DNA from 2 places in the Acidovorax sp. GW823-FHT05D11 genome. Region 1 is predicted to be linked to the other one. Evidence: predicted binding sites of a transcription regulator. Region 1 holds the regulator's gene; the other holds the start of a gene.
The links. The regulator FNR, encoded in region 1, switches genes on or off when oxygen is low (the NO sensors DNR and NnrR bind a similar motif). The targets are predictions, from matches to a motif close to TTGATNNNNATCAA.

Region 1 (14,338 bases):
ATGTGATCCGTGTGGCTGGCGGCCTGCTGTATCTGGGGGGCATGGTGGTCATGGCCTGGAACGTGTGGGTGACAGCGATCTCGGGCCGTTCGGTCAAGGTTGCCATTCCAGCCGTGAATGCGGCGCACGCCTGAGCCGAAGGAGATAACCCATGTCCAACAACAATCCATCTTCTTCGACCGGCTTCTCCCACGAGAAAGTCGAGACCAACAACTTCCTGATGATCGTGCTGATCCTGCTCGTGATCGCCATTGGCGGCCTGGTGGAGATCGTGCCGCTGTTCTTCCAGAAGTCCACGACCGAGGCGGTCAAGGGTGTGGAGCCCTACAACGCCATGCAACTGGTGGGCCGCGACATCTATATCCGCGAGGGCTGCTACAACTGCCATTCGCAGATGATCCGCCCCTTCCGCGCCGAGACGCTGCGCTACGGCCACTACTCGGTGGCGGGCGAGTTCGTGTACGACCATCCCTTCCAGTGGGGCAGCAAGCGCACCGGACCCGACCTGCACCGCGTGGGCGGCAAGTACAGCGATGAGTGGCACCGCATCCACCTGAACAACCCGCGCGACGTGGTGCCCGAGTCGAACATGCCCGCCTATCCCTGGCTGGAAAAGAGCGCGGTGGACCCCGCGAGCGTTGCGCCGCGCATGAAGGCGCTGCGCACCGTCGGCGTGCCCTACACGGACGAGCAGATCGCGGCATCCGCGGCCGACGTCAAGGGCAAGACCGAGATGGAGGCGCTGGTCGCCTACCTGCAAGTCATGGGCCGTGCGCTCAAGTAAAGGAGGTTCGCAATGGACATCACCACCATGCGCATCGTCGCCACGCTGGCCTCGATGGCCTGCTTCGTCGGCATCTGGGTCTGGGCCTACCGGGGCCGCAACAAGGCCCGGTTTGACGAGGCCGCTCGGCTGCCCTTTGAACAAGATTGACCCCCACCAGAACGAGAACACCCCATGAGTGACTTCACCAGCAATTTCTGGTCGGTCTTTGTGACCACGCTGACCCTGGTCGGCATCATCGCCTGCGGCATCCTGCTATGGATGGCAGGCCGCAAGAAGGTGATGGCCACGGCCGACAACACCACGGGCCACGTCTGGGACGAGGACCTGGTCGAAATGAACAACCCCCTGCCGCGTTGGTGGGTCTGGCTGTTCGTCATCACCATCGTCTTCGGCTTCGGCTACCTGGCCGCCTACCCAGGCCTTGGCAGTTTCACCGGCAAGCTGAACTGGACGCAGAAGGGCGAATACGAAGCCGAGATGGCCAAGGCCAAGGCTGAACTGGAGCCGCTGTATGCCCGTTTCGCCTCGATGAAGCCGGAAGACGTGGCCAGGGACCCGCAGGCCCAGGCCATTGGCGAGCGCCTGTTCATGAACAACTGCGCTCAGTGCCATGGTTCCGACGCGCGCGGCAGCAAGGGTTTCCCCAATCTGGCGGACGGTGACTGGCTCCATGGCGGGGCGCCCGAGAAGATCCGTGAAACGATCGAGAAGGGCCGTGTGGGCAACATGCCTCCCATGGCGGCCGCAGTGGGCACGCCCGAAGACGTGCGCAACCTGTCGCACTATGTGCTGAGCCTGTCGGGCAGCCCGCACGATTCGCTGCGTGCTTCGCTGGGCAAGTCCAAGTTCACGGCATGCGCGGCCTGCCATGGCATGGACGGCAAGGGCAACCAGGCGCTGGGTGCCCCCAATCTGACCGACGACGTCTGGCTGCATGGCTGGGGCGAGGCGGCCATTACCGCCATGGTCAACAACGGCAAGGTCAACCAGATGCCGGCCCAGGCCGACAAGTTGACGGAAGCGCAGATCGGCGTGCTGTCTGCGTACGTATGGGGCCTGTCCAACGGCAAGCAGGCTGCCGCGGTGCGCTGATCCGGGCCGGGTGGCGCGCCCCCTGGCGCTGCGCCCGGCTTTTTGCCCCATTGCTGAAGACACACCAAGCCAATAGGTCGACACCACCATGAAGCCACCCAGCGGGCCAGCCCGCAAGGTCATTCCGATTGCACCGGTTGCATCCGATGCCTCGTCCGAGGGCGAGATCGTCTCCTTGTACGAAGCGCAGAAGAAGATTTACCCGCGCTCCATCAGTGGCCTGTTCGCACGCTGGCGCTGGGGCATGGTGTTTCTCACGCAGCTGGTCTTTTACGGCCTTCCCTGGTTCGAGTGGGGGCAGCGCCAGATGGTGCTGTTCGACCTGGGGGCACGGCGGTTCTATATTTTCGGGCTGGTGCTCTATCCGCAGGACTTCATCTATCTCACGGGCCTGCTCATCATCTCGGCGCTGTCGCTTTTCCTGTTCACGGCCGTGGCGGGGCGGCTGTGGTGCGGTTTCGCCTGTCCCCAGACGGTCTACACCGAAATGTTCATGTGGATCGAGCACAAGATCGAAGGCGATCGCAGTGCCCGGTTGCGGCTGGACAACGGGCCCTGGAGCTTCGAGAAGATCCGCAAGAAGTTTCTCAAACAGGTGGTATGGATCACCGTGGCGCTGTGGACGGGGTTCACGTTCGTGGGCTATTTCGTGCCCATTCGTGAGCTCGGCGCGGAACTGCTGGCGCTGCAGGGCAACTGGCAGATATTCTGGGTGCTGTTCTACGGCTTTGCCACGTATGGCAATGCGGGCTACATGCGCGAGCAGGTGTGCAAGTACATGTGCCCCTACGCGCGCTTTCAGAGCGCGATGTTCGACCGGGACACCCTGATCGTGAGCTATGACGTGGAACGCGGCGAGCCGCGCGGCCCGCGCAACAAGACGATCGACCACAAGGCCAAGGGCCTGGGTGACTGCATTGACTGCACCCTGTGCGTGCAGGTGTGTCCCGTGGGCATCGATATCCGCAAGGGCCTGCAGTACGAGTGCATTGGCTGCGGACTGTGCGTGGATGCGTGCAACACGGTGATGGACAAGATGCACTACCCCCGGGGGCTGATCCGCTTTTCCACGCAGAACGGCGTGGCGCAGCGCTGGAGCCAGTCGCAGATCCTGCGGCGCGTCCTGCGGCCTCGCGTGCTGATCTACACCGCCGTGCTGGTGGCACTGTGCGTGGGCATGATGGCCAGCCTGGTCACCCGCACGCCGCTCAAGGTGGATGTGGTGCGCGACCGCGCGGCCCTGTCGCGCATCGTGGCGGGCGGCAAGCTGGAGAATATCTACCGCCTGCAGATCATGAACGCCACCGAAGGCCCCCAGCGCTACCGCATCGGCGCCCGCGGCCTGGACGGGCTGGAGGTGGCCTCTGAAGCCGAGGTGGACATTGGCCCCGCGGAGTCCCGGTGGGTGGCCGTGCGCCTGCAGATACCGTATGGCTCCGCGCCCCCGGGCTCCCATGCCGTGCAGTTCGATGTGCAGGCGGTGGGCGCTGCGGCCCATGTGACCGAGAAGTCCGTATTCCTGGTGCCCCGATGAGGCGACGTGCACCCCGGTGCACGGCCCCGGGGACGTTGTATGACCGAGAAGATTTTTGAGGAGCAAGCACCCATGCCATCCAATCCAGCCATCGGCTCCGCCCCCGCCACCGCTGCGCCCTGGTGGAAATTCGGCCACGTCTGGCTGATCATCGCCGGCCCTGCCATCGTCATCGTGGCGGGCTTTGTCACGCTGTGGCTGGCGATTTCGCGGCCAGACCCCGTGGTCGCCGAGGACTACTACCGCCAGGGCATCGAAATCAACAAGACGCTGGAGGCTCCGGAGAAGAGCCTGGCCCCGGCTATGAAGGGCCGCAACCACGCGGCGACACCGGTTCAGGACCAGCCACGCTGAAACCCCTGGCCGAGCAGCGGGTCTGCGCGGCCTTACCAGGAGACAACCCCGATGTGGACGCAACGCCTGATGTGGATTGCATGGCCCGCCTTTCTGATGGCGGGCGCGATGGAGATGCTGGTTTTTGCGATGGTGGACCCGCAGGACCTGCATTGGTTCGGGCAGCCGCTGGCCCTGTCGCGCCAGGGCGTCTACACGCTCGCGTTCTTTGCGTTCTGGGCCATCACCATGGCCTCCAGCGCGTTGACCACGCTGCTGGCAATGTCGCCCTTTGAACTCAACCGCTGCCCCGTGCCCGAAGGCGAGCGCCCTGATGATTGCCGAAAGACATCATCCTGCCCTTGAACAGCGCACCGGCCGGGCTCCGGTGGCAAGGCGTTGCCGGGACGGGCGGACCTGGCTCGCCTTGCTCAGTGGCAGGCGGACTGGTTGTTCACGATGCGCTTGAGCGCGTCGGTCTCGAGGATGCGGACATGGCGCTGCTTGACTTCGACAATGCCTTCTTCCACAAACTTGGAGAAGGTGCGGCTCACGGTCTCGAGCTTGAGGCCCAGGTAGCTGCCGATCTCCTCGCGCGTCATGCGCAGCACCAGCTCGGACTGCGAGAATCCGCGGGCGTGCAGGCGCTGCACCAGATTGAGCAGGAACGCTGCCAGGCGCTCCTCGGCACGCATGCTGCCCAGCAGCAGCATCACGCCGTGTTCGCGCACGATCTCGCGGCTCATGATCTTGTGCACGTGGTGCTGCAGCGCGGTGACCTCGCGGGACAGTTCCTCGATGCGGTCAAACGGCATGACGCAGACCTCGGCGTCTTCCAGGGCCACCGCATCGCAGGTGTGGTGGTCATTCACGATGCCGTCCAGGCCGATGATCTCGCCCGCCATCTGGAACCCCGTGACTTGGTCGCGTCCGTCCTCGGTGGCCACGCAGGTCTTGAAAAAGCCGGTGCGGATGGCATAAAGCGAGGTGAACGACTCACCATTGCGAAACAGCGTGCCGCCGCGCTTCACCTTGCGGCGAACTGCAACGACCTCGTCGATGCGGTGCAGTTGCTCTTCGCTCAGGCCCACCGGCATGCACAGCTCGCGCAGGTTGCAATTGGAACAGGCGACTTTGATGGTGAGCGGGTTCATAGGCACAGGGCGGAGTTAGGTTTCGAGCATACCGCCCGATGGCCGAAGAGGGAGTCTCTTGGAGGGCGGGCAGGCGACTGACATGCATCAAATTGTCGCTGTTCCGGCCACTCCATCACTTGATTCATGTCAAGGACATGGGGAGCAGCTTACGGCACAGTCAAGGTGTACGCAAGGATTCGCCCCATGACCGCTGTTTCGCCTGACCTGCTGCGCCGTTTTGACGTACCAGGCCCCCGCTATACCTCCTATCCGACGGCCGACCGGTTTGTGGAAGCCTTCGGCCAGGAGGACTACGCCCTCGCCCTCGAGCAGCGCCGCATGGGCACCCTGACCAAGGCGCTGCCCTTGTCCCTGTATGTGCACATCCCCTTTTGCGAGTCGCTGTGCTACTACTGCGCCTGCAACAAGATCATCACCAAGCACCACGACCGGGCTGAAGTCTATCTGCGCTATCTCAGCCGCGAGATCGATCTGCACACGGCGCACTGCGGCACGGGCCAGGTGGTGAGCCAGCTGCACCTGGGCGGCGGCACTCCCACCTTCCTGTCGGACGATGGCTTGCGGGAACTCATGGCGATGCTCCAGCGCAGCTTCACCCTGGCGCCGGGCGGGGAGTACTCGATCGAGGTGGACCCCCGTACCGTCAATGCCGACCGGCTTGCCGTGCTCGCGGAGCTTGGATTCAACCGGCTGAGTTTTGGCGTGCAGGATTTTGACCCCGAGGTCCAGAAGGCGGTGCACCGCATCCAGCCCGCCGAACAGGTGTTTTCGCTGGTGGAATCCGCGCGCTCGCTCGGCTTCGAATCGATCAATGTGGACCTGATCTACGGGTTGCCGCGCCAGACGCCGGAGTCGTTCGACCGTACGCTGGCGCAGGTGGTTCAGTTGCGGCCTGATCGCATTGCGCTGTATGCCTATGCCCACCTGCCGGAGCGGTTCAAGCCCCAGCGCCGCATCCTCTCCGCCGAACTGCCCGCAGCCTCCGGCAAGGTGTCGATGCTCTCCCGTTCGCTCGACGCGTTCATGGGCGCCGGCTATGTGTATGTGGGGATGGACCACTTCGCGCTGCCGGAGGACTCGCTGGCCGTCGCCAAGCGGCAGGGCCGCCTGCACCGTAACTTCCAGGGCTACAGCACCCAGCCCGACTGCGACCTGATCGGCCTGGGCGTGTCGGCCATTGGCAGGGTCGGCGCCACCTACAGCCAGAACGCCAAGACCCTGGATGAGTACTACGACCTGCTGAACCAGGGGCGTCTGCCCGTGGTGCGTGGCTTGGCCCTGACGCGGGACGACCTCGTGCGCCGCGCCGTCATCATGTCCTTGATGTGCCAGGGAGAACTGCTGTTCGAGCCCATGGAACAGGCCTGGCTTCTCGATTTTCGGCACTATTTCTCCGCCGAACTGGCGCAACTCGACACCATGGCCGAGCAGGGGCTGGTCAAGGTGAGGCCCGACGGTGTCGAGGTCACGGCCATGGGCTGGTTCTTCGTGCGCGGCATCGCCATGGTTTTCGACCGATATCTGCAGGCAGACCGCAACCGCGCGCGTTTTTCACGCATCATCTGAATCCCATGCTTGCAACGGTTGCCTCGACTGCCTTGTTGATGGGGCTCGTTGGCGGGTCCCATTGCCTGGCCATGTGCTCGGCACCTTGTGGCGCCGTGGTGGGGCAGGGGAGCGCGGGCTGCGCATCCGCCCCGGGCGCCGGGGCGCCGGCGGAGGGGGCTCCCCCGAAGGTGCAGGCGGTGCGGTGGGCACCGCGCGGTGGCGTGGCCCGGCGGGCCGTGGCCTTTCATGCGGGCCGCCTGACGGGATATGCGCTGGCGGGCGGGCTGGCCGCCCTGGCCATGGACAGCCTGGCGTGGCTCACTCAGCAGACCATGGCACTGCGCCCGGCGTGGACCTTGATGCACGTCGCGGTGATGGCGTGGGGGCTGATGCTGATGGTCCAGGCGCGGCAGCCGCTCTGGGTGGAGCAGGCGGGCCGTGGCGTGTGGGAGCGCGTGAGGCCTCTGGTCCGTGCACCGGGGGGCATTCTTGCCGCGGGGTTTCTCTGGGCGCTGATGCCCTGTGGCTTGCTGTATTCGGCGCTGCTGGTGGCTGCCTTGAGCGGAGGGCCCCTGGAGGGCGCATTGTCCATGGCGCTTTTTGGCATTGGCAGCGGCGTCTGGCTGGTCGGCGGGCCCTGGGCCTGGACGCGGTTGCGGGCCCGGCTCAACACCGTGCGCGCGGACTGGGGGACGCGCGCCGCCGGTGGCCTGCTCTGCGCGGTGGCAAGCTGGGCACTGTGGATGGACCTCGTCTACAAACCCTCGCTGTGGTGCCGCTAGCGTGCATTCGCGCCGCGGCGGCCTGAGGGCGCGGCGGTCTCGGTAACCCACATCCCCATGAGGGGGATTGCCCCGCCCCGCGCCTTCGGGCAGGCAAGTGTTGCCGTGCCGCCGCGGCGCGGGTGGGCTCCTTCGACAAGGCCTTCGAACTGGCGATAATCTGTGTAACTATTGGTGGCATTCACGTCTCCATGTTTCGCGCGCCCCGAAGTGAACTCCTCCATCCTCATCGATATCAGCCAACTGCGCGTCGGCATGTACATCCAGCTCGATGTGGGCTGGATGCACCATCCGTTCCCGGTGAGCAGTTTCCGGGTGGCATCGGCGGACCAGATCGCGACGTTGCGGGAACTGGGGCTCACCGAGGTGCGATACGTCCCCAAGAAAAGCGATCCGGAGCAAAGAGAGCTGGTTCCGGCCGCCTGGAGCGTGCCGGAGATGACGGTGCCCTCGGCCCAGGGACCGGATGCCCCCGGCGCCACGGCCACCGTGGACCCGGAGGCGCAGCGCCGGCGCGAATTGCTGGAGGCGCAGAACCGCACCTTGGCGGCCTGCAACCAGCGGTTCGGAGAGGCCACCCGGCAGTACCAGGCACTCGAACGCGTTGCGTCCGAGCACCCGGACCAGGCCCGCACCAAGGGCGATGCGCTGGTGGCTGGCTGCGTGTCGGAACTCCTCGAGAACGGTGACTCCGTCATCCGGTTGCTGTCGGAGGGCGTTGGCGAGCGCAATGCCCTGCACCCCATCAACGTGATGGTGATCTCCCTGCTGCTGGGCCGTGCCCTGGGCATGAAGAGCTCCGAGCTGCATGATCTCGGCATCGCGGCCCTGATCCATGACCTGGGCAAGCTCAAGCTGCCGCCGAACCTGCGCCAGCCCACACCCTCGATGATCCCCATGGAGCGAACGCGCTACGAGTCCCACGTGGGCGAGTCCGTGGCATTCGCCACGCGCATGGGGCTGCCCGAAGCGGTGCTGACGGCCATTGCGCGGCATCACGAAATGGCCGACGGCAGCGGGTTCCCCCTGCGGCTGTCGGGGCCTGACCTGGGACGGGCGGGGCAGGTGCTGGCGCTGGTCAACCGGTACGACCGCATGTGCAACCCGGCCAACGGCGTGGATGCGCTCACGCCCCACGAGGCGTTGTCCGTCATCTTCGCGCAGCTCAAGGCGCGCTTCGATTCCGTGGTTCTGGGGGCATTCATCCGCATGATGGGGGTGTACCCGCCGGGCTCCATTGTCCAGTTGGTCAATGACCGCTATGCGATCGTTGCCTCGGTCAACTCGTCGCGGCCCCTGCGGCCCAAGGTCATCGTGCACGATTCCCGTGTGCCCAAGGACGAAGCACCGATCCTGGACCTGGAAACGGTGCCCGAGCTGGGCATCCGGCGCAGCCTCAAGCCCGCGCAGCTGCCGCGCGATGCGCTGGGCTATCTCTCTCCCCGTCAGCGCATCTGTTACTTTTTCGAGCGTGCGGTCAGTCCCGGCAATGAAGAGGCAGGTTCGTGAGGGTTTCGCAATCCCACGGCTGGCTTGACGCGCTGCAGGAAGCCGTCTGGCTTGTCGATGAGGCCAGCCTGCTCATCCTGCACGCGAATGCCGCCGCGCAGCGGCTGGTAGGGACCCCCGTGTCCGCCATGGTCGGTGCATCGGTGCTTGGCCTGGCCACCACGCCGCAGGACCAGGCGTTCTGGGGGGAGCCGGCCGAGGTGGTGGCGGGCGGCATCCATTCCCACACCCGTCTTCTGCGTGCGGATGGCACGCTGGTGCCCGTGGACCGGCAGGTAAGCCGCGTGCCCTGGGGGGCGGCGGGCGGCGATACGGTGTACATGCTGACCATGCTGGACCGCAGTGCCCAGGAGGCCACCGAGCGCGAACTGGAAACCCTGCTGTCCGAACTGCGCGCAACCCTGGACTCCGCGGCCGACGGCATGCTCGTCTGCAGCCTTGATGGCCGGGTGCGGGCGTTCAATCAGCGCCTTGCACAGCTGTGGAACATTCCGCGCGACCTGCTCCTTGAGCGTGACGACGGGGCGGTGTATGCCCACATGGCCACGCAGGTGAACGATGCGGCGGCCTATTCGGAGCGCCTGGCCGCGATTGCGCGCGAGCCGATGCAGGAGAGCACCGACATCCTGGTGCTGCGCAACGGCGCGGTGCTGGAGCTGCGCACGGTCCCCCAGTTCAGCCAGGGGCGGCCGGTGGGGCGTGTGTACTCGTTCCGGGACATCACCCGGCAGACCGAGATACAAGCCAGCCTGCGCCTTGCCGCCAGGGTGTTCGAATCCAGCCTGGACGCGATCTTCATCGCCGACAGCCAGCACCGGGTCCTGCGCATGAACCCGGGATGCGAGCGCCTCGTGGGCCCGTCGGCCAAGTCGTTCGAGGGCAACACGGCGGCCTCCCTCTTTGGCGGCGGCCCCGATGCGGCGTTCATGGAACAGGTGCTGCAAGGTTGGTCCAGCGAAGGCTTCTGGGAAGGCGAACTGTGGCTTCCCCGGGACAACGGGACCTATTGCGCGGTGCAGCTGTCGTGGGTGGCGTTGCGCGACGACGAGGGGCGGCTGGTGCAGAGCATCGGCTTCATGCGCGACCTGACGCTGCAGCATGCGGCCCAGAAGCGCATCGAAGAGCTGGCGTACAGCGATGTGCTCACAGGGCTGCCCAACCGGCTGCTTCTGTCGCAGCGGGTGGACACGGCCATCCAGGGCGCCCGCCAGAGCGACACCGGTTTCGCGATCCTGTTCCTGGACCTCGACCGTTTCAAGATCATCAATGACTCGCTGGGCCATCCCTTTGGCGACCGGGTGCTGCAGCTGGTGGCCGAGCGATTGCAGGCCTGCCTGCGCCAGACGGACATGCTGTGCCGGCTGGGCGGGGATGAGTTCGTCATCTATCTGCACGGTGGGGATGCCGTGGTGGCCGAGAGCGTAGCGCGCCGCATCCTGGACGACATGCTCAAGCCCTTCATGCTCGACGGCATGGGTTTCTCCATCCAGTGCAGCATCGGCATGGCGCTGTACCCGCAGGACGGGGCCACGCTGGACGACCTCATCAAGCAGGCCGATACCGCCATGTACCGCGTCAAGGAGCGCGGCCGGGGCAGCTATGGCTTCTACCAGCCGCAAATGAACGCCAACCTGCTGTCGCGCATGCAGATGGAGCATGCGATGCGCCAGGCGCTGGGGCTGGACCGCATGGCGGTGCACTACCAGCCGCAGGTCAACATGGCCACGGGGCGCATCACGGGCGCCGAGGCCCTGATCCGCTGGACCGACCCTGAATTCGGCGCGGTCTCGCCCGGGCAGTTCATCCCCCTCGCGGAGGAGTCCGGCTACATCGTCACGCTGGGTGCCTGGGTCATGGAGCAGGCCGTGCGCGAGGCGGCGGTGTGGATGCACAGCGGCATGCCCATCATGATCTCGGTGAACGTGTCCGCGCTGGAGTTTCGCCAGCCCGATTTCGTGGACCGGATCACGCGCCTGCTGGCGGTGCACCAGCTGCCGCCCACGCTGCTGGAGCTGGAGCTGACCGAAACCATCCTGCTGCAGGATGCGCAGGAGATGGAGCAGCGCCTGCGCGTGCTGGCCGGCCTGGGCATTGGCCTCGCCATCGATGATTTCGGCACGGGCTATTCCAGCCTGGCGTACCTGAAGAAGCTGCCGATCCACAAGCTCAAGATCGACCAGTCGTTCGTGCGCGGGCTGCCCGACGACGATGGCGACCGGGCCATCGTGAGCGCGATCATCAGCATGGGGCGCGCCATGCATGTGGAGGTGGTGGCGGAGGGCGTGGAAACCGAAACCCAGCAGGCGGTGCTGCTTCAGATGCAATGTGACCACTACCAGGGTTTTCTGTGCGCGCCCGGGCTTCCTGCCCACGAGTTTCGTGCCCTGCTGGGCAAGCCGCTGCCCTTGAAGGCGCAGGGCCGGCGCAATTCCGTCCAGACCTAGGCGCGCGAGGCCAAGGGCTTCGCACCACCGCCTTGGCCACCATCTCCGCTGCCCTTGCGCCGTGACCCCACGGCAGAGCCTCAGGATCAGGAGGCCGCGATGCCCTTCCAGAGCATGTAGGCCGCCAGGCCGAAGAGCAGGGATGCGAACACGCGCTTGAGTTGCTTGACCGGCAGGCTGTGCGCCGCCCTGGCGCCCAGGGGCGCGGTGAGCACGCTGCAGGTCGCGATCACCGCCAGGGCGGGAAGCCAGATGTAGCCCAGCGATGCCGGGGGCAATCCGCTCACGTTCTGGCCGCCAATCACGTAGCCCACCACGTTGGCGAGGGCGATGGGAAAGCCGAGCGCGGCGCTGGTGGCCACGGCATTGTGGATGGGCACGTTGCACCACGTCATGAACGGCACGCTCACGAAGCCGCCGCCGGCACCCACCAGCCCCGACAGGAACCCGATCACGCCGCCCGCCGCCACCTGCCCCGCGCCGGCAGGCATCTGGCGCGAGGGGGCGGGCTTCTTGTCCAGGAACATCTGAGAGGCCGAAAAACTCACGAACAGCGCGAAGAAGATCGCCAGGAACGAGCCCTTGAGGAGCGCGAACACGCCCAGGCTGGCGATGAATCCACCGAGCACGATGCCGGGCGCCAGGCGCTTGACGATGTCCCAGCGCACTGCGCCACGCTGGTGGTGCGCGCGCACGCTGGAGATCGAGGTGAACATGATCGTCGCCATGGAGGTCGCGATGGCCATCTTCACCGCGAGGTCCGGTGCCACCTTCTGGGCACCCAGGATGTACGTCATGAACGGCACCAGCAGCATGCCGCCGCCGATGCCGAGCAGGCCGGCCAGAAAGCCGGTTGCCAGGCCCAGTACACCGAGTTCAACGATCAGGAGAGGATCCAGCATGGGGCAAAAAGGGAGAAGGGGAGGGAAGAGCGGGCGGGGAGGGGCGCCCGGTCGGCCGTTCAGCGGGAAGGTGAGGCGGCGGCGACAGCGGCATGGGGAAGGAAGAAGGTGTCTGCGATTGCCACCGGACTCTCATCCTGAACCGGGGGTTCAGGTGGGCGAGGGCAGCCAAGCGTTGGGTTCATCTGACGCGAGATGATCACGCTCACCGGGCAATGTACCAAGCCCGAGCTCGTTGAGCATTGGTTCAAGGAAATATAAAGCCCGACAGCATCGCAGACAGCCTGATTGTAGGCGCTGGCGGAGTCCGACGCCGGCGCCAGGACATGTAAAGACCGCAGGGCGGCGCGCCGGGTTCAGAGGTGCCGGGGGGCGCCGCGTCAGAGCAGGCGCCCGTCCTCGCCCAATGCCTCGTCGAGCCGCTGGACCAGGACCTTGAGGTGGTCCTCGTCCCGCTCGGGCAGGGGCAAGGCGGCCTGTGCTCCGGGCTGTGCCGCAGGCGGCGGGGAGGACTTGGCAGCCGCGCCCGCCGCCAGGTCGGCCGCCTCGCGGTCCGCAATCTCGAAAGCCAGGTTCAGCGCGGCCAGCACCGCGATGCGTTCACGGGCGCGCACCTTGCCGGCGTCGCGGATGCGGGTCATGGCCGTGTCGACGCGTTCAACGGCATCCAGCAAGCGGCTTTCATGCCCCTCGGGGCAGGTCAGCAGGTAGCTTTGCTGCAGGATCTGCACCTCGATTTGCTTCATTCGGATTCTTTCGTGACAGGGGCCGCCGCGGGCAGCCGCTCCAGCAGCGCGTCAACCCGGGCGCGGGCCGCGCTCAGGCGCGATTTGAGCGAATCCCGCTCCTGCGCGAGGGCGGCCACCTGATCGGCGAGCAGCGCGTTGGTGCGTTGCAGTTCCGCGTGCCTCAGCAGCAGGCGTTCGACGCGCTCGGCGATCTGGTCGGTGGTGGACGGTGTTGCCATACAGCTGTCGATTGTAGGGTTGGCGGTTGTAAACGGTCGTAAAATCCCGTTGTTGGTGCTCGCGGTGTGGTTCACATGCCGCAGTTCAACGGGAAGCAGGGAGGTGCCGCCAACCATGGTGCGCCCAGCCTGCGCTGCCCCCGCAACGGTCAGCGGACGAATCGTTCCGATTCCCCCTTCATACACATGCCACTGGGTGCCTTGAACAAGCCCCTGGGAAGGCTTTGAAGGGTGTTCCGCCAGCCCGGATACCGGCCAACACGGTGGTTGCACGCGCCCGATCAGGGTGCGCGCAGCCGTATCACCCATTTGCTGGCGGGGAGGCCGGCGCGGGTTTTGTTTGTTGACGATGTTCCCCATGAAAATCCGTACCTCTCGTGCGCGCCTTGCTGCGCCGCTGTGCCTGCGTCCCGCGCTGGTGACGCTGGCCGTTGTGGGCGCCTGCTCCGTGCAGGCCCAGCAGGCCGATGCCGGCGGCCCCGTGCTGCTGGCGCAGAACCTGCGCGCGCCCTCGCTGACCGAAACCGTGGTCACCGCCACGCGCACGCCCCAGCCCTTGTCCGACCTGGTGGCCGATGTGACCGTCCTGGATCGCGAGACCATCGAAACCAGTGGCGCCACCGGCCTGGCCGACGTGCTCGCCCGTGTCCCCGGCATCGAGTTCTCGCGCAACGGCGGCCCCGGCACGACCACGGGCGTGTTCCTGCGCGGCGCTGAGTCGCGCTTCACGGCCGTGTACATCGACGGCGTGCGCATCGATTCCCAATCCACCGGCGGCGCGGCATGGGAGTCGATCCCGCTGGCGCAGATCGACCGCATCGAAGTGCTGCGCGGCCCGGCGGGCGCGGTCTATGGCTCCGACGCCATGGGTGGGGTGGTGCAGATCTTCACCAAGCGCGGCGAAAACGGCACCGCGCCCTATGTGGGCGTGGGGTTCGGCAGCCACGGCACGCGCAAGATCGAAGCCGGTGTGAGCGGTGCCAGCGGCACGATCGACTACGCGCTGGGCATTGCACGCGAGGAAAGCAAGGGCTTCAACGCGCGCACCGTCGCCACGCAGAACCCCGACCGCGACGGGTATGAAAGCACCTCTGCCAACGCGCGGGTGGGCCTGCAGGTCAACGCCATGCACCGGCTGGAAGGCACGCTGCTGGTCAACGACCTCGACAGCGGCTACGACAGCGGCCTGGGCAAGGATGACCGCAACAAGCACAGGCTGCATGCCCTGGGCCTGAACTGGCAGGCGCAATGGACCCCGCAGTACAAGACGCGCCTGCAGCTGA
Region 2 (14,338 bases), 240 kb from region 1:
CAGCTGGCCGAGCAGAAGAAGGCCGAGCAGGACAAGCAAAAGAAGCTGGCCGAAGACAAGCGCAAGGCGGAAGAAGCCACCAAGCGCAGGACAGAGGCCGAGGAAAAGCAGCTGGCCAAGCAGCGCGAGGACAACCTGCGGCGCATGCAGGGCCTGGCGGGCGCCACCGGCAGCGAAAATGCCACCGGCACCGCGCAGCGCAGCGCCGGCCCCTCGGGCAGCTACGGCGGCAAGGTGGCGGCCAAGGTCAAGCCCAACATCGTGTACCCCGATGCGATCTCGGGCAACCCGCGCGCGGAGGTGGAGGTGCGCCTGTCGCCCGATGGCACCATCGTCGGCAAGCGCCTCGTGCAGTCCAGCGGCAACAAGGCCTGGGACGAAGCCGTGCTGCGCGCGCTGGACAAGACCGAGACCCTGCCGCGCGACGTGGATGGACGCGTGCCGCCTTCCCTGACCATCGGTTTCAGGCCGCAGGACTGAGCCGCCCCCAAAACAAAGCGCCCGGTACTTCCGGGCGCTTTTTCTTTTGCTTTTTGACCTCCAGCGCTTGATGGCCAAGCGCCAGAAGCTATCTATTCGATAGCAAAATACCCGCCATTGCTACCGGTCGCGCCGCTCCATGCGGCGGTTCAGATTGAGGGCACCCAATGTGCAGGCCACGCCGGACAGCAAATACACCGTCACCGCCAGCAGCCCGAATCGGGAGGACAGGTACAGGGCCACGAGGGGCGCGAAGGCGGCGCCAATGATCCAGGCCAGGTCGGCCGACAAGGCGGCGCCCGTGTAGCGGTACTGGGGCGAGAAATTGGCGGTCACCGTGCCAGAAGCCTGGCCGTACGACAGGCCCAGCAGCACGAAGCCCAGCAGCAGGAACATGGTGCTGCCCACCTCGCCGGAGTTGAGCAACACCGGCGCCATGAAGCTGAACACGCCAATCATCACCGCCATGCCGCCCAGCAGCTTGCGGCGGCCCAGGTGGTCCGACAGCCAGCCCGACACCATGATGGCCCCCGCCGCCAGGAAGGCGCCCACGATCTGCACCCCCAGAATCTGCGTGACGGGTTGTTCCGAGTACAGCGTGATCCACGACAGCGGGAACACCGTGACCAGATGGAACAGCGCAAAGCTCGCCAGCGCGGCGAAAGCACCCAAAAGCACATTGCTGCCTTCGTCGCGCACCACGCGGCTCACGGGCACGGGTTGCAGTTCGCGCTCCTGCAGCAGTTCGGCGTACGACTGGCCCACCACGAGGCGCAGGCGGGCGAACAAGGCCACCACGTTCACCGCGAACGCCACGAAGAACGGATAGCGCCAGCCCCAGGCCAGGAATTCCTCGACGGTGAGGCTGCTGTACAGATAGGCAAACAGGCCCGCGGCCAAGACAAACCCCAGCGGCGCGCCCAGCTGCCCGATCATGGCGTACCAGCCCCGGCGGTGCCGGGGGGCGGACATCGCCAGCAGCGACGGCAGGCCGTCCCACGAGCCGCCGAGCGCCAGCCCCTGGCCGATGCGCAGGATCAGCAGCGCCACGATGGCGGTCATGCCCACGTCCTTGTAACCCGGCAGGAAGGCCATGGCCACCGTGCACACCCCCAGCAGGAACAGCGCGATGGTCAGCTTCGTGCCCCGGCCCCAGCGCCGCTGGATGGCCATGGAAATGGCCGTGCCCACGGGCCGCACCACGAACGCCACGGCCAGCAGCGCAAAGGCGGCGAGCGTGCCATCCAGGCGCGACATGAAGGGAAACAGGAACGACGGGAACACCAGCACGCAGGCGATCCCGAAAACGAAGAAGTCGAAATACTCGGACGACCGCCCGATGATCACGCCCACGGCGATTTCGCTGGGAGTGACATCTTCATGCGTGTCCGCCCGGGAGAGAGAGGCTGGGCTTTCTTCGAAGCCGGCCGCGGGGTAGGTGGCAGAGGCGGGGCTGCTCATGAACAGGACTCCTTGTCGTTGTCGGAAAAAACCAGGACGGCTGGGCTCGTCCGCCTGATTTTCAGGGATCGCGCTGCCCGCAAAGGCACCGGGCACCTAGGTTTTACCCGCAAGCCTGCCCCGGGACAAGTACGCCTGGGCCAGGGCGCCGTGCAGGACAACGCCGGCTCTGCCCCCATGCCCCGGATGGGGGCAACAACCTTTGACCCTGGACAAAATGTCCAATGGACAAAAAAGCTAGCGATATTACATTCTGCGGTATCCCGACATCCGCGTTTACCCTCGAATCAACGCCTTGGTAGCGCCTTTCACATGTTCAAACTTCCTCACTTTCGCGGGCCTGCCTGGCTCGCCGCCGCTGCTGCCCTGGGCGGCTTGGGCGGCTGCAGCAAGGCGGTGGTCCTCAACCCGGCGGGCGACATCGCGGCCCAGCAGGGCCACATGGTCATCCAGGCCACCTTGCTGATGCTCATCATCATCGTGCCGGTGATCGCCCTCACCCTGTGGTTTGCCTGGAAGTACCGCCAGAACAACACCGCCAACACCGAGGAAGACTACGACCCCGACTGGCACCATTCCACCACCCTGGAGCTGGTGATCTGGACGGTGCCGCTCATGATCATCATCGCCCTGGGCGCGCTGACCTGGATCGGCACGCACAAGCTCGACCCGTACCGTCCGCTGGACCGCATCTCGGCCACCAAGCCCCTGGACACGCAATCCACCCCCATGGAAGTGCAGGTGGTGGCCATGGACTGGAAGTGGCTGTTCCTGTATCCCGAGCTGGGCATCGCCACGGTCAATGAACTGGCGGCGCCGGTGGACCGGCCCATTCTCCTGAAGCTCACGGCCACGTCCACCATGAACGCGTTCTACGTGCCCGACCTCGCCGGCATGATCTACGCGATGCCCGGCATGCAGACCGAGCTGAACGCCGTGATCAACCAGCCCGGCGTGTTCCACGGCATGGCGTCACACTACAGCGGCTCGGGCTTTTCGGGCATGACCTTCAAGTTCCACGGCCTGGTCCAGGGCGACTTCGAGCAGTGGGTCGCCAGGGCCCGGTCCGAGGGCAAGCCCCTGACCCGCCAGGCCTACATGGCCCTGGCCAAGCCCAGCGAACGCGACCCCGTGCAGCGCTTTGCCAGCGTGGAAGAAGGCCTGTACGACAAGGTGCTCAACCGCTGCGTCGAGGACGGCAAGATGTGCATGCACCACATGATGGCCATCGACGAGAACGGTGGCGATGCCTACGTGCGCGCCATGGGCCTGAACCTGCCCCAGGACGTGTGCACCTCGCAGAACGCCGCCCAGGTGGTGGCCGCCCTCGAGTCGCGCCACGCCATTTCCACCCGCAGCACCGCCGCCCAATGACCCGCCTCAGCCCCGCCCTGCCGGCCGCCGGCGCCCACGCCCAAGAAGACTGACCGCCATGTCCTCCTCACCTGTTACCGCACCCCACTGGGCCCTGGGCCGCATCACCTGGGATTCCATACCGATGGCGCACGAGCCCATCGTGCTCTGGACCTTTGTCGCCACCGTGCTGGGTGGGCTGGCCGTGATGGCCGCCATCACCAGGTTCCGCCTGTGGGGCACCCTGTGGCGCGACTGGATCTGCAGCATCGACCACAAGAAGATCGGGATCATGTACATGATCCTGGGCGTGGTGATGCTGCTGCGCGGCTTTGCCGACGCCGTGATGATGCGCCTGCAGCAGGCCATGGCCTTTGGCGACAACATGGGCTACCTGCCGCCGCACCACTACGACCAGATCTTCACCGCCCACGGCGTGATCATGATCTTCTTCGTGGCCATGCCGCTGGTCACGGGCCTCATGAACTACCTCGTGCCGCTGCAGATCGGCGCACGCGACGTGTCGTTCCCGTTCCTCAACAACTTCAGCTTCTGGATGACCACGGCCGGCGCCGTGCTGGTGATGGTGTCGCTGTTCCTGGGCGAGTTCTCCACCTCCGGCTGGCTGGCCCTGTCCAACCTCGGCGCGCAGGACCCCGGCGTGGGGCTGGACTACTACATCTGGGCGCTGCAGATCGCGGGGGTGGGCACCACGCTCTCGGGCATCAACCTGATCGTCACCATCATCAAGATGCGCGCGCCGGGGATGAACCTGATGAGGATGCCCGTCTTCACCTGGACGGCCCTGTGCACCAACGCGCTGATCGTGGCCTCGTTCCCGGTGCTCACGGCCGCGCTCGTGCTGATGTCGCTGGACCGCTATGCCGGCACCAACTTCTTCACGAACGACCTGGGCGGCAACGCCATGCTGTACGTGAACCTGATCTGGATCTGGGGCCACCCCGAGGTGTACATCCTGATCCTGCCGTGCTTCGGCATCTTCTCCGAAGTGGTGGCCACGTTCTGCAGGAAGCGCCTGTTCGGCTACACCTCCATGGTGTATGCCACGGTGGTGATCACCATCCTGTCGTACCTGGTGTGGCTGCACCACTTCTTCACCATGGGCTCGGGAGCGAGCGTGAACACGTTCTTCGGCATCACGACGATGATCATCTCGATCCCCACGGGCGCGAAGATCTTCAACTGGCTGTTCACCATGTACAAGGGCCGCATCCGCTTCGAGCTGCCCATGATGTGGACCGTGGCCTTCATGGTGACGTTCGCCATCGGCGGCATGACCGGCGTGCTGCTGGCCGTGCCCCCAGCCGACTTCGTGCTGCACAACAGCCTGTTCCTGATCGCCCACTTCCACAACGTGATCATCGGGGGCGTGCTGTTCGGCCTGTTCGCGGGCATCAACTACTGGTACCCCAAGGCCTTCGGCTACAAGCTGGACCGCACCTGGGGCGTGCGCTCCTTCTGGCTGTGGGTGGTGGGCTTCTGGGTGGCGTTCGGCCCGCTGTACGTGCTGGGCCTGATGGGTGTCACGCGCCGTGCCAACCATTTCGAAGACCCGTCCCTGCAGATCTGGTTCGTGATCGCAGCCGTCGGCGCGGCCATGATCGCGGCCGGCATTGCCTGCTTCCTGATCCAGATCGTGGTGAGCTACCTGAAGCGCGAAGAGCTGCGCGACCACACGGGCGACCCCTGGGACGCGCGCACGTTGGAATGGGCCACGTCCTCGCCCCCGCCCGACTACAACTTCGCATTCACGCCCGTGGTGCACGAGATCGACGCGTGGTGGGACATGAAGAAGCATGGCTACCAGCGTCCCCTCGCCGGTTTCCAGCCCATCCACATGCCTGCCAATACCGGATCGGGCGCCGTGATCTCGGCCCTGTCCCTGGTGCTGGGCTTCGCATTGATCTGGCACATGTGGCCGCTCGCGGGCGTGTCGTTCGCGGCCGTGGTCCTGGCGGCCATCATCCACACGTTCAACTACCAGCGCGACTTCCACATCCCGGCCCCCACCGTGGCCAAGACGGAAAACCACCGCACCCAACAACTGCGTGCCAGCCATGTCTGATATCCGATACACCCCCGGCGCGGCAGGCGCCGCCAGCGCGGCGCTCGCGCCGCGCGACTACCACCTGGCGCACGAGCCCCATCCCGAGAACGGCACGGCCCTGGGCTTCTGGCTCTACCTGATGAGCGACTGCCTCATCTTCGCCGCCCTGTTCGCCACCTACGGCGTGCTCGGCCGCAGCTATGCGGCCGGCCCCACCGGCGCGCAGCTGTTCGACCTGAGGCTGGTGGCCATCAACACGGCCTTCCTGCTGCTGTCGTCCATCACCTTCGGCTTCGCCATGCTGCGCAAGCAGCTGGGCGACGCCAAGGGCACGCTGCTGTGGCTGGCCGTGACGGGTTTCTTCGGCCTGTGCTTCCTGGGCCTCGAACTCTATGAGTTCGCCCACCTGATCCACCAGGGCGCCACGCCCCAGCGCAGCGCCTTCCTGTCGGCCTTCTTCACGCTGGTGGGCACCCACGGCCTGCACGTGACCTTCGGCCTCGTATGGCTGGTGGTGCTGATGGTGCAGATCGGCAAGCATGGCCTGATCCATGAAAACAAGCGCCGCCTGATGTGCCTGTCGATGTTCTGGCACTTTCTGGACGTGGTCTGGATCGGCGTCTTCACCTTTGTGTACCTGATGGGGGTGCTGTAACCATGAGCGCGCAACACACACACGCACACGATGCCCACGGCCACGGCGATCATCCCCATGACGTGGGGCCGCACAGCAGCCTGCGCGACTACACGATCGGCTTCGTGCTGTCGGTCGTTCTCACGGCCATCCCCTTCTGGCTGGTCATGGCCAAGGTGATCGCCGACCGCAACACCGCCGTGCTGGTGCTGGGCGCCTTCGCCGTGGTGCAGATCCTGGTGCACATGGTGTATTTCCTGCACATGAACGGCAAGGTCGAGGGGGGATGGACCCTCTTGTCCACCATCTTCACCGTGGTATTCGTGGCCATCGCCATCAGCGGCACGCTGTGGGTCATGTTCCACATGAATGCCAACATGATGCCCGCGCACCCCACTCCCACGCCGCCGGCGCACGAAGCGCCGGGGCATTCGACGCCCTGACACCTTGACGCCAGAGCCCTCCCCCGCGCACGCGCCCTTCGCCCGGCGGCGGCTCCGCCAGGCGGCCCTCGTGCTCGTGGGCATCGCCCTGTTCTCGGCATTTGCCGCCCTGGGCACGTGGCAGGTCCAGCGCCGCGCGTGGAAGCTCGCGCTCATCGAGCGCGTGGAGCACCGGGTACATGCGGCTCCCGTGGCGGCGCCACCGGCCAGCCAGTGGCCCCGGGTCAACGCGGCAGACCACGAATACCTTGCCGTCATCCTGCAGGGCCGATGGCTGGCAGACAAGACGGTCCTCACCCAGGCGGTGACAGAGCTGGGCGCGGGCTTCTGGGTCATGGCCCCGCTGCAGCTGGACGACGGCACGCAGGTGCTCGTGAACCGCGGTTTTGTACCGCAGGCGCAGCGCAACCAGTGGCTCACGGGAGCGGCGCAGCCACCCCGGCCCGTGGCCACCGTGGAAGGACTGCTGAGGATCTCGGAGCCTGGCGGCGGTTTTCTGCGGACCAATGATCCAGCGCGGCAACGCTGGCACTCGCGCGACGTGGCCGCCATCAGCCAGGCACTGGGGCTGTCCCGCGCCGCGCCCTTCTTCGTGGATGCGGGCCTGCCCGCCGCTGGCGGCGCGCCTTCCGTGCAGACCTGGCCCCGCCCGGGCATGACGGTGATCCGTTTTTCCAACAGCCATCTGGTGTACGCGGCGACCTGGTACGGGCTCGCGCTCATGGTTGCGGGCGCCGGCTGGTATGTGGCACGCTATGAACGCCGCCGGCATGGCCCTTCCCGCCGCCCCACGACCACCGATGAACCCCCTTCGCCCTGACGCCGCCACCGCCCTGCCGCAGCGCAATGCCCGCTCGGCCGATGCCGCGGCGGGCATCAAGAACCTCCAGCAGCTGATCCAGCTGCGCTGGATCGCCGTGGTCGGACAGGTGTTCACCATCGAGATGGCGCACTACAGCCTGGGTCTGGTGCTGCCGCAGCGCGAAATGCTGCTGGTGGTGGGATGCCTTGCGCTTTTCAACGTGGCCAGCCTGCTGCGCCTGCGCATGGGCCCCGTGGTGGTGCGCAACGTGGAGCTTTTCCTGGCGCTGCTGATCGACGTCGCCGTGCTCACGGTACAGCTCTACCTGAGCGGCGGCACCAGCAACCCGTTCGTGTTTCTGTACCTGCTGCAGATCACGCTGGGGGCCGTGCTGCTGCGTGGCGCCTACATCTGGTCCATCGTGATCACCACGCTGCTGTGCTTCGGCTTGCTGGCCGTCTACCACCTGCCCCTGGAGCTGCCGCAGGACCTGCACCAGGGCCTGTCCAGCCTGTACGTGATCGGGCTGCTGGTCTGCTTCGCGCTCAATGCCACCCTGGTGGTCGTCTTCATCACGCGCATCAGCCTGAACCTGCGCGAGCGCGATGCGCGCCTGGCGGCCGCGCGCCGGCGCCGCGTGGAAGAGGAACACATCGTGCGCATGGGGCTGCTGGCCTCGGGCGCCGCGCACGAGCTGGGCACCCCGCTGTCCACCCTGGCCGTGATCCTGGGCGACTGGCGACGCGATGAGCGCCTGGCGGCCCATGAACCGCTGCAGGAAGACATCGGCGAGATGCAGGCCCAGGTGCAGCGCTGCAAGAGCATCGTGAGCGGCATCCTGCTCTCGGCCGGGGAGACCCGCGGGGAAGCGTCGGTGCAGACCACCGTGCGCACCTTCGTCGATGCCCTGGCAGAGGAATGGCGCAGCACGCGGTCGATGCCGCGGTTCGTGTACGACAACGACTTCGGCGCCGACACGCTCATGGTGTCGGACACCACGCTCCAGCAGATGGTTTTCAATGTGCTCGACAATGCGCGCGACGCCTCGCCGGCATGGGTGCGCCTGGCCATCACGCGCAGCGCCGATGCGCTGCGCATCACCGTCACCGACGCAGGGCCCGGTTTTGCGCCGGGCATGCTGGCAAGGCTGGGAACCCCCTACCAGTCCACCAAGGAGCGCCCCGGGGGCGGGCTGGGCCTGTACCTCGTGCTCAACGTGGCACGCACGCTGGGCGGCAGCGTCACGGCGCACAACCGCCCCGAAGGGGGTGCCGAAGTCACCATAGAGCTGCCGCTGGCAGCGATCGCCTTGCCTGGAGCCTGACGCGCATCATGGATACCGACACAGAAAAAGAAGAACGCCTGTTGCTGATCGTGGAAGACGACGAGGCCTTTGCCCGCACGCTGGCGCGCTCGTTCGAGCGGCGCGGCTACCGCGTGCTGCAGGCCACGGGCCTTCCCGAGGTCGAAGCCCTGCTCGCACAGCACACGCCCGGCTATGCGGTGGTGGACCTCAAGCTCAAGGGCGAAGCCTCGGGCCTGGTCTGCGTGCAGAAGCTGCATGCGGCCAGCGAGGCCATGCTCATCGTGGTGCTCACAGGCTTTGCCAGCATCGCCACGGCGGTGGAGGCCGTGAAGCTGGGCGCATGCCACTACCTCGCCAAGCCGTCCAATACCGACGACATCGAGGCCGCCTTCGGGCTCAAGGCGGGCAACACCGACGTGGAGCTGACGAACCGGTCCAGCTCCATCAAGACCCTGGAATGGGAGCGCATCAACGAAGTGCTGGCCGAAACCGGCTTCAATCTCTCGGAAGCGGCAAGGCGCCTGGGCATGCACCGCCGCACCCTCACCCGCAAGCTGGAGAAAAAGCAGGTCCGGTAACGGGCGGGCGGGCGAGGAAACAGCGCCCCGCGCAGCGCCCTAGCGCGACGCAAAACCATGCCATGCCAGCACATCCACCACCATGGCCACGCCCAGGGCCAGCAGGCCCAGCATGAGGCTGCGCCGAAACCACACGGGTGACATCCGGGCCCGCAGCCGCTGCCCACACGCCATGCCCGCCAGCGCAGGCAGCAGCATCACGACCGACAGCCCCACGGTCGCCATGGGATAGCTCGCGTTGAATGCCAGGCCGGCGGCCAGCGCGAGTGTGGAGACCGTGAAACTCAGCCCCATGGCCTGCACCAGCGCATCGCGCTGCAGGCCCAGCGCCTGCAGATAGGGCACGGCGGGCACCACGAAAACACCCGTGGCGGCGGCGATGGCACCGGTCGCGAACCCCACCAGGGGGCCCTGCCAGCCCTGGGCCGGCAGGGGCAGCACGCGCCGCGTCCCCGTCAAGCCCCAGGCGCCGTACAGCGCGAGGGCCAGCCCCAGCGCCAAGCGCGACCCAGGGCCCGCGGGCGCCCCCAGCCACCAGGCGCACAGCCAGGTGCCCAGGCAGATTCCGCATTGCATGCCGCCCAGGCGCCGCACCAGCGGCCACACGGCGGGCCAGGGGCGCATCTGCCAGACATTGGTGACCAGCGAAGGCACCACCAGCAACGCCGCCGCCTGGGCCGGCGGAACCAGCATGGCCAAGAGGGCCATCGCCACCGTGGGCAAGCCCAGCCCCACCACGCCCTTGACCGTGCCGGCCAGCCAGAAAATGGCGGCCGCCCCCGCCAGCCAGCCCGGCGCAATGCCGTGGCCCCACAGCTCGGCAACCCCGTTCATGAGCGCCCCGCCCCGGAAGGCGGCTGATTCATCACAAGTTCCATCGGTATCCCCTGGTCCGAAACCCACCCGCCGCATGTCCAGCAACGCAGTGCCAAAGGCCATTGTTTCGGATGGCCCCGCCCCTGGAAATGCGGAAGCCGCGTAGCCCGCCTCAGGCGCGGCCGAAGCCTGCCATGTGGTACGTTTGCCCCATGCGCTTTGACCTCACCGACCTGCGTCTCTTCGTGCACGTGCACGAAGCAGGCACCATCACGGGGGGCGCAGAACGCAGCCACATGGCGCTGGCCTCGGCCAGCGAGCGCATACGCGGCATGGAAGACGCGCTGGGCGTGCCCCTGCTGCTGCGCGAACAACGCGGCGTGCAGCCCACGCCCGCGGGCCACACGCTGCTGCACCACGCGCGGCTGGTGCTGCAGCAGATGGAGCTGCTGCGCGGCGACCTGGGCGAATATGGCGCGGGCCTGGCGGGCCATGTGCGCGTGCTGTGCAACAGCTCGGCGCTGAGCGAGTACCTGCCGCGGGCCATGGCAGGCTTTCTGGCGCGGCACCCGCGCATTTCGGTGGACGTGGAGGAGCGCTCCAGCCAGGAGGTGGCCGATGCGGTGCGCGCCGGGCTGTGCGACATGGGCCTGGTGTCCGACGCGGTGGACCTCGAAGGCCTGTCCACGCGGGTGCTGCGGCCCGACCCGCTGGTGCTGGTGGTGCCCCAGGGGCACGCACTGGCCGCGCAACGCAGCGTGGCGCTGGCCGACGTCGCGCACCTGGACTTCGTTGGCCTGGCCGAGGGCAGCGCGCTGCAGGCCCTGGTGGTGCGCCAGGCACAGCGCCAGGGGCGGCGGCTGCGCTACCGCGTGCGGCTGCGCCAGTTCGAGGCGGTGTGCCAGCTCGTGGGGCTGGGCGTGGGCGTGGGCATCATTCCCCGCGCGGCAGCCGCACGCCACAGCCGGGCGCAGCACGTGAAGGCCGTGCGCCTGACCGATGCCTGGGCGGACCGGCAACTGGTGCTGTGCCTGCGCGAGCTCGACGAATTGCCGCAGCATGCGCAGCAGCTGGTGCAGCATTTGCTCCCGGCGCTGGGCTGAAAAGCCCTGGAGCGGCCGACGAAACCCTTCTCGCGCCGCTGCTGTGCCCTGCCGTGCGCCTCGCACCGCCCGCAGTGCGGCGCCCTGGCCGGAACCGCTTCACGGTGAGCGGCCAGCCGCGCCTAGCGCACACGCCCCATCAGCCACCGCTCGGCCTCGGCCTGTTGCTTGAAGCGTGCCCAGTCCAGCGCGGTCTTGCCGTGGGCGTCCGTGCGCGCAAGGTCGATGCCACGGTCGGCGAACCATTGCAGCGCCTCCACGCGGCCCCGGCCTGCGGCCAGCATCGCGGGGGTCTCGCCCCGGCTGGCGGGCGCGGGTTCGTCGAGCGGCTGGCCTTGCGCATCCAGCCATTCGAGGCATGGGATGCAGCCGCCCTGCGCGGCCATGTGCACGGGCCCCCAGTCCCAGCGGTTGCGGGCCGAGAGGCTGGCACCTGCCTGCACCAGGCGCCGTGCCGCCGCCAGATGGCCGCCGTAGAAGGCGCGCAGCAGGGCTGTGTCGCCCCGCTCGCTGTCCTTGCGCGTCTGGCGCAGGTCGGGCTGGGCACCCGCGCCCAGCAGCGCCTCGATGTGCTCGAGCTGGCCACGGTGGGCCGCCAGCATGAGCACCGAGGAACCATTGGGCGCGAGCAGGTCGGGATTCGCCCCGGCGGACAGCGCGGCCCGCAGCGCAGGGGCGTCGCCGGCATTCTGTGCATCGAGCAAGCGACCATCCGCGAGGGAATACCGCACGGCCGGCGCGGTTGCAGCCGAAGCGGAAGCCTCGGCCCCCACAACGCGGCCCACGGTGCGGCCAGCCTGGGGCCCCACGATCCACCAGCCCAGCAGGGCCAGCACCAGCAGTGCGCCCCAGGCCGGGCGGGAATGCTGCGCCCGCGCGGGCCGCTGCATGCCGGCGGCGAAACGGCCCCGCCGGTGCGCCCACGCCTGGCCCAGCGATTGCCCCAGGGCCGTGGCCGCCGCCTCGCCTGCCAGGCCCGGGGTCAGGCGCACCAGCGCACCGCCCGCACCGCGCGCGTACACCGCGTGGTAGCGGTGCTCGCTGCCGCCGCTGCCCGTGGAGTGCAGCAGCTTGTGCACCAGGGTGCGGCTGGCAGCGCCCGACACCGTGTCGGCGCGCGACCAGAGCCAGGAGTGGCGGCGCGCGGTGATGCCGCCGTCCTGCACGGTCAGGGTCCAGTGGCGAGTGGCCGCATGCAGGGCAAAGGCGGCCAAGGCCATCCACGCGCCGGCGGCAAAGAACCCACGGGGCAGCATCAGCCCCTGCGGGCCCAGCCGACCGTGGATGGCCGACTCCAGCAACAGCGCGGCCAGCACCAGGCCCCCGGCCCAGCGCCAGCCGCCCTGGGCGAATTCGTAGCGCCAGGCCTGCGGGGTTTCCCGCAGCGTGACCGAAGCGGGCAGAGGCGGGGAGCCTTCTTCTTCCTCTTCCTGCTCGCCCAGGGGCACGATGGGAACCTCCTGCTGCCAGGCGGCACGCCGGTCAAAACGATCCGGCAGTTCGCCCCCACCGAAGGTGCGGGGTGCGGCGTGCACGGGAAGGTCGTAAGTCAGCTCGACGGCGCCGTCCGGGTTGTGCAGCAGTTCCACGCGCCAGTCCACGCGCTCTCCCGAGCGCTGGCTGCCGTGCGGGGGCGCATCGGGCGGTACCTCGAAGCGTGCCACCAGCCGCAACCCGCCATCGGACGTGTGCTGCATGCGCGCGGCTTCGGTGAACGACTCCACGCACCGCTCGGGCGAACCGGAGCTCGACTCGTCCACCCGGTACTGGGCCAGGCGCAGTTGCAGGCTGTTCCCCTGCTGGTAGGCGGCGGCGCGCCCGGGGAGCAGCAGGGTCACTTCGAGCGGATGCCCGGCACGCGGTGCTGGCGGCAGCAGGACAAGGGCCGCGCCCGCATAGCGCCAGGCCATGTGGGTCTGTCGCACCGCAAGGGCCAGCAAGGCCATGCCGACCAGCACGAACAGGCCGATGAAGGCCTTGGCGAACCAGGGCGACTGCGGGTCGGTCCACAACATGCCGGCCATGGGAAAGGAAATGCCACACCAGAAGAAGGTGAAGAACCAGACGGCGCCCAGCGGGCTGCCGGCAGAGTTCTTGGGCAAGGGAATGGCAGAAACCCCGGCCTGCGGCTCCCTGGACGTGCCCAGTCCTGGCAGGGTGGCCAGGAAGACCCAGGCCGCGCCCAGCCCCACCGCAGTGAACACCAGGGCAAAGGGCAGGCGGAACATCAGCAGGGCCCAGCGGATGGAGGGGTCGATGAGGGAACGTGAGGGTTCGCGCGGGTCGACCATGATGGTGATGCGCGCGCCGCGGGCCTGGGCGCCTTGCAGCTGCGCGTGCCAGCGCTGGTGCCAGTCGCCGATGTTGTCGGCCGTCTCCGTGGGATCGAGCCCGACGCGGGAGCCTTCGTATGGCCGCCCCGCGAATTCATAGCGGTAGCGGGCCCGCACCTGCCAGGTGGTGCCGTCGCCGTCGCTGTGGCGCGCGAGGTCGGCCGCGAGCACCTGGGCCTGCACGGGCTGCCAGCCGCGCACCGCCCACGCTGCCCGCAGGGTCAGGGCCAGCGGCTTGAGCCCGACGAAGTAACCACCCAGGCCAAAGCCCAGGGCGAAGGCGGCGCTGAGCAGCAGCACCGCGAGGCGCGCGCCGAACGTGCCGGCCTTGCCGGTTGTCCCTCTTGCCATGGATGTACCTCCATTTCTTTTGTTGTTATGCGGCAAGCATGCGACTCCATCATGACATTTGCATGACAAAAAAATGTCTGGACCATGGCCACGGCGTGGCAAGCGCGTGGCGCGGCGCACCCGCAACGCCATGAAAAAAGCGGCCCGCAGGCCGCTTTTTGCAGTGGATCACTCCCCGGAGGGAAACAATCAGGCGGCCACGCCGTCTGCCACTTCCTTGAACTCGGCGATCTTGTCGAAGTTCAGGTATTGGTAGATCTTGTCGCCGTTCTGGTTGATGACACCGATGTCGGCCAGGTACTCTTCCTTGGAAGGAATGCGGCCCAGCTTGGAGCAGATGGCCGAGAGTTCGGCCGAGCCCAGGTAGACGTTGGTGTTCTTGCCCAGGCGGTTGGGGAAGTTGCGGGTGCTGGTGGACATCACGGTGGCGCCTTCCTTCACCTGGGCCTGGTTGCCCATGCACAGCGAGCAGCCAGGCATTTCCATGCGGGCGCCGGCCGCGCCGAACACGCCGTAGTGGCCTTCTTCGGTGAGCTGGTGCGCGTCCATCTTCGTGGGCGGTGCCATCCACAGCTTGACGGGGATGTCCTTCTTGCCTTCGAGCAGCTTG

Region 2: a site for FNR is predicted at 2,144-2,157, ahead of cyoA (ubiquinol oxidase subunit II). Genes of this name have one in related genera too.

Annotation. Positions count from the first base shown of each region.
Region 1 is NZ_CM179502.1:2,051,701-2,066,038, forward strand. It holds gene ccoN (cytochrome-c oxidase, cbb3-type subunit I) at 1-134, shown strand, start outside; gene ccoO (cytochrome-c oxidase, cbb3-type subunit II) at 152-784, shown strand; gene AC3RCE_RS09410 (cbb3-type cytochrome oxidase subunit 3) at 797-934, shown strand; gene ccoP (cytochrome-c oxidase, cbb3-type subunit III) at 959-1,879, shown strand; gene ccoG (cytochrome c oxidase accessory protein CcoG) at 1,968-3,413, shown strand; gene AC3RCE_RS09425 (FixH family protein) at 3,486-3,767, shown strand; gene AC3RCE_RS09430 (hypothetical protein) at 3,819-4,112, shown strand; gene fnr (fumarate/nitrate reduction transcriptional regulator Fnr) at 4,178-4,900, opposite strand; gene hemN (oxygen-independent coproporphyrinogen III oxidase) at 5,087-6,469, shown strand; gene AC3RCE_RS09445 (sulfite exporter TauE/SafE family protein) at 6,475-7,233, shown strand; gene AC3RCE_RS09450 (cyclic di-GMP phosphodiesterase) at 7,444-8,742, shown strand; gene AC3RCE_RS09455 (sensor domain-containing protein) at 8,739-11,186, shown strand; gene AC3RCE_RS09460 (sulfite exporter TauE/SafE family protein) at 11,273-12,088, opposite strand; gene AC3RCE_RS09465 (cell division protein ZapA) at 12,469-12,834, opposite strand; gene AC3RCE_RS09470 (DUF904 domain-containing protein) at 12,831-13,055, opposite strand; cobalamin riboswitch at 13,092-13,329, shown strand; gene AC3RCE_RS09475 (TonB-dependent receptor domain-containing protein) at 13,414-14,338, shown strand, end outside.
Region 2 is NZ_CM179502.1:1,809,548-1,823,885, reverse strand. It holds gene tolA (cell envelope integrity protein TolA) at 1-480, shown strand, start outside; gene AC3RCE_RS08260 (MFS transporter) at 601-1,941, opposite strand; gene cyoA (ubiquinol oxidase subunit II) at 2,254-3,315, shown strand; gene cyoB (cytochrome o ubiquinol oxidase subunit I) at 3,374-5,380, shown strand; gene cyoC (cytochrome o ubiquinol oxidase subunit III) at 5,373-6,017, shown strand; gene cyoD (cytochrome o ubiquinol oxidase subunit IV) at 6,020-6,439, shown strand; gene AC3RCE_RS08235 (SURF1 family protein) at 6,444-7,259, shown strand; gene AC3RCE_RS08230 (ATP-binding protein) at 7,240-8,565, shown strand; gene AC3RCE_RS08225 (response regulator transcription factor) at 8,574-9,125, shown strand; gene AC3RCE_RS08220 (sulfite exporter TauE/SafE family protein) at 9,165-9,959, opposite strand; gene AC3RCE_RS08215 (LysR family transcriptional regulator) at 10,154-11,044, shown strand; gene AC3RCE_RS08210 (ankyrin repeat domain-containing protein) at 11,167-13,728, opposite strand; gene acnB (bifunctional aconitate hydratase 2/2-methylisocitrate dehydratase) at 13,918-14,338, opposite strand, start outside.